DNA from 4 places in the Rhizobium sp. USDA 3886 genome. Region 3 is predicted to be linked to each of the others. Evidence: predicted binding sites of a transcription regulator. Region 3 holds the regulator's gene; each other region holds the start of a gene.
What was found. The regulator HrcA, encoded in region 3, represses chaperone genes, less so after heat shock. The targets are predictions, from matches to a motif close to GTTAGCACTCNCNNNNNGNGAGTGCTAAC.

Region 1: a site for HrcA is predicted at 894-922, ahead of groES (co-chaperone GroES). Genes of this name have one in related genera too.
Region 2: a site for HrcA is predicted at 1,408-1,436, ahead of groES (co-chaperone GroES). Genes of this name have one in related genera too.
Region 4: a site for HrcA is predicted at 647-675, ahead of ACZ9BX_RS27810 (co-chaperone GroES). Genes of this name have one in related genera too.

The regions. Positions count from the first base shown of each region.
Region 1 is NZ_JBWCDC010000003.1:1,369,096-1,371,297, forward strand. It holds gene groL (chaperonin GroEL) at 1-382, opposite strand, end outside; gene groES (co-chaperone GroES) at 438-752, opposite strand; gene ACZ9BX_RS29495 (Hsp20/alpha crystallin family protein) at 1,100-1,606, shown strand; gene ACZ9BX_RS29500 (hypothetical protein) at 1,708-1,914, opposite strand; gene ACZ9BX_RS29505 (hypothetical protein) at 2,131-2,202, shown strand, end outside.
Region 2 is NZ_JBWCDC010000001.1:2,224,192-2,226,393, reverse strand. It holds gene groL (chaperonin GroEL) at 1-998, opposite strand, end outside; gene groES (co-chaperone GroES) at 1,055-1,351, opposite strand; gene ACZ9BX_RS11475 (TIGR01459 family HAD-type hydrolase) at 1,703-2,202, shown strand, end outside.
Region 3 is NZ_JBWCDC010000001.1:2,650,208-2,652,409, forward strand. It holds gene ACZ9BX_RS13585 (nucleoside hydrolase) at 1-109, shown strand, start outside; gene grpE (nucleotide exchange factor GrpE) at 142-774, opposite strand; gene hrcA (heat-inducible transcriptional repressor HrcA) at 873-1,961, opposite strand; gene rph (ribonuclease PH) at 2,145-2,202, shown strand, end outside.
Region 4 is NZ_JBWCDC010000003.1:1,036,523-1,038,724, reverse strand. It holds gene ACZ9BX_RS27815 (maltotransferase domain-containing protein) at 1-303, opposite strand, end outside; gene ACZ9BX_RS27810 (co-chaperone GroES) at 728-1,024, shown strand; gene groL (chaperonin GroEL) at 1,088-2,202, shown strand, end outside.

The DNA.
Region 1 (2,202 bases), on a different contig from region 3:
CGACGGCATCGACGGCAAGGTCGATACCGCGCTTCAGGTCCATCGGGTTCATGCCGGCGGCAACGGCCTTTGCGCCTTCGCGAACGATCGCCTGGGCAAGAACGGTTGCCGTCGTCGTGCCGTCGCCGGCGACGTCGCTGGTCTTCGACGCGACCTCGCGCAGCATCTGGGCGCCCATGTTCTCGAACTTGTCCTCAAGTTCGATTTCCTTGGCGACCGAAACACCGTCCTTGGTGATGCGCGGTGCGCCGAAGGACTTGTCGATCACGACGTTGCGGCCCTTCGGACCGAGCGTCACCTTGACGGCATTGGCGAGAATGTCGACGCCGCGCAGCATGCGATCACGGGCATCGGCGTGGAATTTGACTTCTTTAGCAGCCATGTTCTTCACTCCTCCATAGGCAGCCAGCGTTGGAATGGGGTTAGCCCAAGGCCGATTAGGCGGCCTTCTTGTCGACCGCCGGGGCCTCTATGATGCCCATGACGTCGCTTTCCTTCATGATCAGCAGGTCCTCGCCGTTGATCTTGATCTCGGTGCCAGACCACTTGCCGAACAGGATGCGATCGCCGGCCTTGACGTCGAGCGGCTGGATCTGGCCGGCATCATTGCGCGCGCCCGGACCGACGGCGATGACTTCTCCCTCCTGCGGCTTTTCCTTGGCAGTGTCGGGAATGATGATGCCGCCCTTGGTCTTCTCTTCGGACTCCACACGGCGGACGAGAATGCGATCATGAAGCGGTCGGAACGTCATGTTTTCCTCCATGAACAAATGATGATCCATGTTTCACTGCCGGAGCGAGTGATCGATCCGGCGGCTGCCAGGCCCTTTGCTCGCCCGGCTGAAAAAATCTGCTACCGATTTTTTCGAATTTCAAGAGGGCTGCAGCAAAAAATTAGCACTCTTGCGGGGAGAGTGCTAACGCGCCGTTCCGGAACGGAAACGTCGACATTGGCGTTTACTCTATGCTGATGCGCGAGAAATTCCACGCAGCATCAAGCGTGTTCCAGACGAAGGTGACTCATATGTCGCCCCATCGACAAAGGTAAAGGCGAGCGCATGAGGTCATCCTTCGACGCCTTGCAAGCATGGAGGTTGAGATGAGTGTTCGTGATCTTATTCCGTGGGGCCGCAGCAACAGTCCGGTCCCGACAGGTTATGCAGGCAGAGACCAGCATCCGTTCCTTGCGCTTCACCGCGAGATGAACAGGCTGTTCGACGACGTCTTCCGCGGCTTCGAGGGCCGTTTTCCGACAGTCGGATCCGGTTTCATGTTCGAAACCGCCTGGCCGAAGATCGAAGTCGCGGAGACGGATAAGGACATCCGGATCCTCGCCGAAATCCCGGGATTGGACGAGAAGGATATCGAACTTCTGATCGACAACGGCATCCTGACGATCCGCGGCGAAAAGCGAGCCGACGACGAGGATAAGGACCGGCAGTTCTCCGAGCGGTTCTATGGCCGCTTCGAGCGCCGCCTTTCACTCAACAGCGAGGTGCAGGAAGACAAGATCGACGCGTCCTTCAAGAACGGCGTCCTGACGATCACCCTGCCACGCTCCGAAACGGCGCAATCGCGTGCCAAGCGCATCACGATCAACGGCTAGCGGCCGCCGAACGGTACTCCAACCGTGGCCGAGAAATCGAATGGGATCGCGAGAAGCGATCCTGTTCGTTCGCAACGACCTTGGATCGCAGCGATCGACGGCTAGTGCGCGGTGTCGAGCTTTGCGGCGAGTTCCAGGATCATGTCGTCGGCAGCATCGGCGATCGCCATGGCAACTTCCGCCGGCTTGAAGCCCCTCTTCTGGCCTTCCTTGATGATCTCCAGAAACATCGGCTCGAAGGATGCCCGGCAATCACGAAGTCGCTCGGCATACTGCGCAGGTTTGGCATTTACGCTGTAAGTATCCATGCTTTAACCCCTCAACCTTAAGGGCCATACCATGGCGACAAACTCTAATGTAAGCAAGAGCATGCTTAAATAAGGGTTAATCCCTCGGCTTATTTTTGGCCATTACTGGACAACGCCCGATATCGAGAGACCGCTGCATACCGCGCTGCGCCGGTGCATGATTGACTTTACCGCGAAATGAGAACATAAAGGGAACAAAGGTAACGGAGATTCTCAATGACGCACGCAGAGCTCGTTATACAGAATGCCTTGGCTTTTGTTGCAGCATCCCGCTCGGCTCGCGAGCGC
Region 2 (2,202 bases), 430 kb from region 3:
ACGATCGTGGTGTTTTCCTTGGAGATCGAAACCTTCTTGGTGCGACCGAGCATGTCGAGGGTAACGGACTCGAGCTTGATGCCGAGGTCTTCGGAGATCACCGTGCCGCCCGTCAGGATGGCGATGTCCTCGAGCATGGCCTTGCGGCGGTCGCCGAAGCCCGGAGCCTTGACGGCAGCGATCTTCAGGCCGCCGCGCAGCTTGTTGACGACGAGTGTTGCAAGCGCTTCGCCTTCGACGTCTTCAGCGATGATGAGCAGCGGCTTGCCGGTCTGGACGACAGCTTCGAGAACCGGGAGCATCGACTGCAGGTTCGAGAGCTTCTTCTCGTGCAGAAGGATGTAGGCGTCGTCGAGGTCAGCAACCATCTTTTCCGGGTTAGTCACGAAGTACGGGCTGAGGTAGCCACGGTCGAACTGCATGCCTTCGACGACTTCGAGTTCGGTTTCGGCGGTCTTGGCTTCTTCGACGGTGATGACGCCTTCGTTGCCAACCTTCTGCATGGCTTCGGCAATGTCGAGACCGACCTGCCGGTCGCCGTTTGCAGAGATCGTGCCGACCTGCGCAACTTCTTCCGAGGTCGAGATCTTCTTGGCCTTGGCCTGGAGATCCTTGACGACTTCAGCAACGGCAAGATCGATGCCGCGCTTGAGGTCCATCGGGTTCATGCCGGCGGCAACCGCCTTGTTGCCTTCGCGGATGATCGACGCAGCCAGAACGGTCGCGGTCGTGGTACCGTCGCCGGCGATGTCGTTGGTCTTCGAAGCAACTTCGCGGACCATCTGGGCGCCCATGTTCTCGAACTTGTCGTCAAGTTCGATTTCCTTGGCGACCGAGACGCCGTCCTTGGTGATGCGCGGAGCGCCAAAGGACTTATCGATGATGACGTTACGGCCCTTGGGGCCGAGCGTTACCTTGACTGCGTCAGCGAGGATATCGACGCCGCGCAGCATCTTTTCGCGCGCGGTGCGGCCGAATTTAATTTCTTTAGCTGCCATTTTGAAAACTCCAGAATAGGGTTGTCAGCAATTTCGGGAAAAAGCGATCGGCTGGATCAGCCGATGATGCCCATGATGTCGGCTTCCTTCATGATCAGCAGATCTTCGCCGTTGATCTTGACTTCGGTGCCGGACCACTTGCCGAACAGAACGCGGTCGCCAGCCTTGACGTCGAGAGCGACGACCTTGCCGGACTCGTCGCGAGCGCCGGAACCGACGGCGACGATTTCGCCTTCCTGCGGCTTTTCCTTGGCGGTGTCGGGAATGATGATGCCGCCTTTAGTCTTTTCTTCGGATTCAACGCGGCGAACGACGACGCGGTCGTGAAGGGGGCGGAAGTTGGTGCTTGCCATTGTCTAATCCCTCGATCAAATGACATTCGCAGGCCGGGCGGCCCACATGGATGAGTGCTAGCACTCTCCGTTGAGGAGTGCTACCGCCGAGCATTTAGGGATGGCTCCAGAAGGAGTCAAGAAGACCCATCACGGAATTTTGTGCCGGAATTGTGAAGAGGGTGGGGAATTGTCTGAAGCATTGGCCGATTCGATGCCTTTGACTGCCTGAGCTTCGGCGGGCTTGCGGAAGCCGTCGCGTTTCTCTGGCAATCCTCCCGCGGTTTTTGCCGGCGATCGTCTGAAAATCCCTTGCCATCGCCGCATGCCTTTGCAATGTCACGCCTGACTGAAAGCAAATCGGGAAATCGGATGGCCAAGCGGATTGGAAGTTTTGCGGAGATCACCAGTCAGTATGATGCGGTGTTCTGCGATGTCTGGGGTGTGCTTCACAATGGCGTCGATCCTTTCCCGAAGGCCGCCACCGCACTGGAGGCCGCACGCGGCGAGGGGCTAGCCGTCATCCTCATCACCAATTCCCCGCGCATCGCCCCGCAGGTGGTCGCCCAGCTTCGCCAGATCGGCATCCAAGACGGTGCCTATGACCGCATCGTCACCTCCGGCGATGTTACCCGGCGCCTGATTGCCGAAGGCCCGAAAAAGGTCTTCCTGCTCGGCCCTGACCGCGATCTGGCGCTCATCGAAGGCCTCGGTGTTGAGCGCGTCGATGCGAAGGAGGCTGAAGCCGTGGTCTGCACTGGCTTCTTCGACGACGAGACGGAAAAGCCGGAAGACTATACGGAGATGCTCAAGTATTTTCAGGCGCGCAACGTGCCGATGATCTGCGCCAATCCCGATCTCGTCGTCGAGCG
Region 3 (2,202 bases):
CGTTGACTGGTGGCATGTGACCGACCGTAAGCGCAATGCCAAGGTGATGCGCTATGTGGATGCGGACGGCTTCTTCGATCTACTGATCGAGCGCTTCGCCCGCATCTGATTTTCAGACTGATTATTGAGGCGTCTGAGAGATCAGGCGTCCTTTTCGGTGAACGCCGTATTGATATCCGCTTCCGCAGCCTTCGGGCCGCCCTTGGCGACGCCAACCATTGCCGGGCGAAGAACCCGCTCGCCGATCGTGAAGCCTGCCTGAACGACCTGGACGACCGTGTTGTTCGGCACTTCGGCATTCGGGATCTCGAACATCGCCTGATGGAAGTTCGGATCGAACTTCTGGCCTACCGGATCCAGCTTGCGGACGCCGTGACGCTCAAGCGCGGAGAGCATCGAGCGCTCGGTCATCTCGACACCTTCGATCAATGTGTCGAGGCCCGCCTCGCCCGCTTCCTTCGCTTCGGCTGGGATGGCATCGAGCGCGCGGCGCAAATTATCCGAGACGGCAAGCATATCGCGCGCGAAGCCCGCGACTGAGTAGGATTTTGCATCCTTCACATCGCGCTCAGTGCGACGTCGCAGATTATCCATTTCGGCGGCAAGGCGCAGATAGCGCTCACGCAGCTCGACATTTTCAGCCTTGAGCACTTCAAGCGGATCCGGCTGTGGCGGCGCTTCCACCGTGGTTTCGTTCTCGACGTTTGCGGCAGCGTCGTCTGCGGCTTCAGCCGCGGCAGCGTCAGGTCCGTTTTTCGTCGTTTCGTCCGTCATGACGGTCTCCGGTAGTGGTTTTCTTGAGATGCGCCCGATATCGAACTTCGATCGCAAAAAATCAAGTCTGCGTGACAAAGAAGGAGAAATTCGGGAGTTTACAGCGTGCCGCGCGCAAGCCGGGAAATTAGCTGCGCTGTGTAGTCCACCATCGGCACGATGCGCGAGTAATTGAGCCGCGTCGGACCGATGACCCCAACGGCACCGACAATGCGGTCGTCATCATCGCGATAGGGCGCAACAATCAGCGAGGAGCCGGAAAGCGAAAAGAGCTTGTTCTCAGAACCGATGAAGATACGCACGCCCGGGCCGGTTTCGGCAAGATTCAGCAGCTCGATTAGGCTGTCCTTCTTTTCGAGATCGTCGAAAAGCATGCGCAGACGGTCAAGGTCCTCCGCGCCAGCCAGGCCCTCGAGCAGATTGGATCGGCCGCGAATGATAAGCTGCGGTGGCTTGCCTTCATCCGCATCGCCAGACCAAACGGCAATGCCGCGCTCGACAAGGTCCCTGGACAGCGCATCAAGCTCGTGGCGGACGTTCTCCTTTAAGTGACTGAGCTGCTTGCGCAATTCCGGCAAAGTCTGGCCGGACATATGGGCATTGAGGAAATTCGCGGCCTCCGTCAGCTGCGACGATGTAACGCCTGCTGGCAATTCGATAATGCGGTTTTCGACCTGATCGTGATCGCCGACGAGCACGGCCAGCGCCTTGGTGGGCTCCAGGCGGATGAATTCGACATGCTTGAGGACCGGATCGCTCTTCGATGTGATGACGAGCCCCGCGCCCCGCGAAATGCCAGACAGCATCCGGCTTGCCTCGTTCATCATCGTTTCCACAGGAGCATTAAGGCTTTCAGGACGAACCTGGCGGTCGATGTTCGCACGGTCCTCGGCGGAAAGGTCGCCGACCTGCATGAAAGCATCAACGAAGAACCGAAGGCCGCCCTGCGTCGGCAAGCGTCCCGCGCTGACATGTGGCGAGTAGATCAGGCCTAGCGCTTCCAGGTCGCTCATCACATTGCGCACGGAAGCGGGCGATAGGGACATAGGCAGGATGCGCGAGAGATTGCGGGAGCCGAGCGGCTCGCCACTTTCCAGATAGCCCTCAACGATGCGGCGGAAGATTTCCTTAGAGCGTTCATCCAGCGCCGCAACGGCATCCGAAACCGACGTCGACCTGAACCCCATGAATTTCCTTTGACCTGCGCGCTGATGACGATCCCTAAAATATAGCCGTTCTCGCCCTCGTAGCAAAAGGGAATTTGCAAATGGTTGCCGCCAATCGTAGAAGCGGTCGATACCATTGAGCACTTCACGATGTTATCCGAAAACCGCTTAACGCATTTCGGCATCATGCTTCAGGAGATTAGAATGCGGCCTTCAGGCAGAAAAACCGACCAGATGCGCAAGGTCACTTTCGAGCGCAATT
Region 4 (2,202 bases), on a different contig from region 3:
GTCGAGCATAATCTTGAGGTTGTTGTCTGTTGCTGCTTGGACCAAATCTCTGACGGCGTCCGTGACGGAGTCACCCAACCCTAATTCCGGATCGAGGCGATCGAAGCTTTTTGCGACAAAGACACTGGTGTTATGGCCATGTTCGAAAGGCGGAGCCGTCAGGACCGTGTCAAAGCCAAGGTCACTCGCATGCGCAAAGATCTCTCTCCACGCCTCCAACCCCTTCAGCATCAGGGGATGCACGTAGTAAATCTGCGGCGGCAGTTGCGAGGTTCGCGACGCGAATTGGGGGCGGGTGTTCATCGTGGGTCCCTCACGCTTTACGCATTAACTGCAAGGCTACCGTGCTTGTTCCTTTGTGCTGTCGCAATTGGCCATCATTTCGGTACGCGGTGCAGAGTTGACCGAGCTCTGACCGGAATGCAATTCCGCGAATGAGACGTCCGTTCCGGGCAACTATCTTGAAAAGTCCCGATTGGCGCAGTCAGCAGTTCCCGATCACTGTAATTTCGGGTTTTCATCTTAAGGGCGCGATGTGCCAAAGCATCGATAGCGATGGTCTTGCCAGTGCTGGGCTGCCCTTCGGCTGGAAATACGTGGCACGTTTGAGGCAAACTTGCCGAATGCGACCAAAACATGAATCAATCCTAGCACTCTCAACGTAAGACTGCTAAGATTGTCTATCGAGATCGGCCATTCGGCTGCATTCTCGTTGAGGAACCCAGAAATGATTAGTACCATTTTTCGGCCGTTGCACGACCGTGTCGTCGTGCGCCGTATTGAGGCTGACGCCAAGACCAAGGGCGGCATCATCATTCCAGATACTGCCAAGGAAAAGCCGCAGGAGGGAGAAGTTGTCGCTGTTGGGCCTGGTGCGCGCGATGATGCCGGCCAGATCCAGCCGCTCGACGTCAAGGCCGGCGACCGGATCCTGTTCGGCAAATGGTCCGGCACCGAGATCAAGTTCAACGGCGAAGACCTGTTGATCATGAAGGAAGCCGACGTCATGGGCGTTGTCGCCTAACCGTTTCTTCCTTTTTATTTCCCTTCATGAAGACCATTGGGCGATCAGCCCGGGAGTTTTGCCATGTCTGTCAAACAAATCAAATTTGGTCGTGATGCGCGCGAAAAGCTGCTGCGCGGCGTCGATATCCTCGCCGATGCCGTGAAGGTGACGCTCGGTCCGAGGGGCCGCAACGTCGTGATCGACAAGTCCTTCGGCGCGCCGCGCATCACCAAGGACGGCGTTTCGGTGGCCAAGGAAATCGAGCTCGAAGACAAGTTCGAAAACATGGGCGCCCAGATGCTGCGCGAGGTCGCGTCGAAGACCAGCGACATCGCCGGCGACGGCACCACGACGGCAACCGTTCTTGCCCAGGCGATCGTCCGCGAAGGCGCAAAGGCCGTTGCCGCCGGCATGAACCCGATGGACCTGAAGCGCGGTATCGACCTCGCCGTCACCGCCGTTGTCAAGGATCTGCTTGCCAAGGCCCAAAAGATCAATACGTCGGCAGAGATTGCCCAGGTCGGTACCATCTCGGCCAACGGCGAGAAGGAAATCGGTCAGTATATCGCTGATGCGATGCAGAAGGTTGGCAACGAAGGCGTCATCACCGTCGAGGAAGCCAAGACCGCTGAAACCGAACTCGAAGTCGTCGAAGGCATGCAATTCGACCGCGGCTACCTTTCACCTTACTTCGTCACCAATGCCGAAAAGATGGTGGCGGAGTTGGAAGATGTTTATGTGCTATTGCATGAGAAGAAGCTCTCCAACCTGCAGGCCATGCTTCCGATCCTGGAAGCTGTCGTCCAGACCGGCAAGCCTCTGTTGATCATCTCCGAAGACGTCGAAGGCGAAGCGCTTGCAACACTCGTCGTCAACAAGCTGCGCGGCGGCCTGAAGATCGCCGCCGTCAAGGCTCCAGGCTTCGGCGATCGCCGCAAGGCTATGCTCGAAGACCTCGCCATCCTGACGGGCGGCACGGTCATTTCCGAAGACCTCGGCATCAAACTCGAAAATGTCACGCTCGACATGCTTGGCAGTTCCAAGAAGATCTCCATTACCAAGGAAAATACCACGGTCATCGATGGTGCCGGCACCAAGTCCGACATCGAAGGCCGCGTTGCACAGATCAAGGCCCAGATCGAGGAAACCAGCTCGGATTATGACAAGGAAAAGCTGCAGGAGCGTCTTGCTAAGCT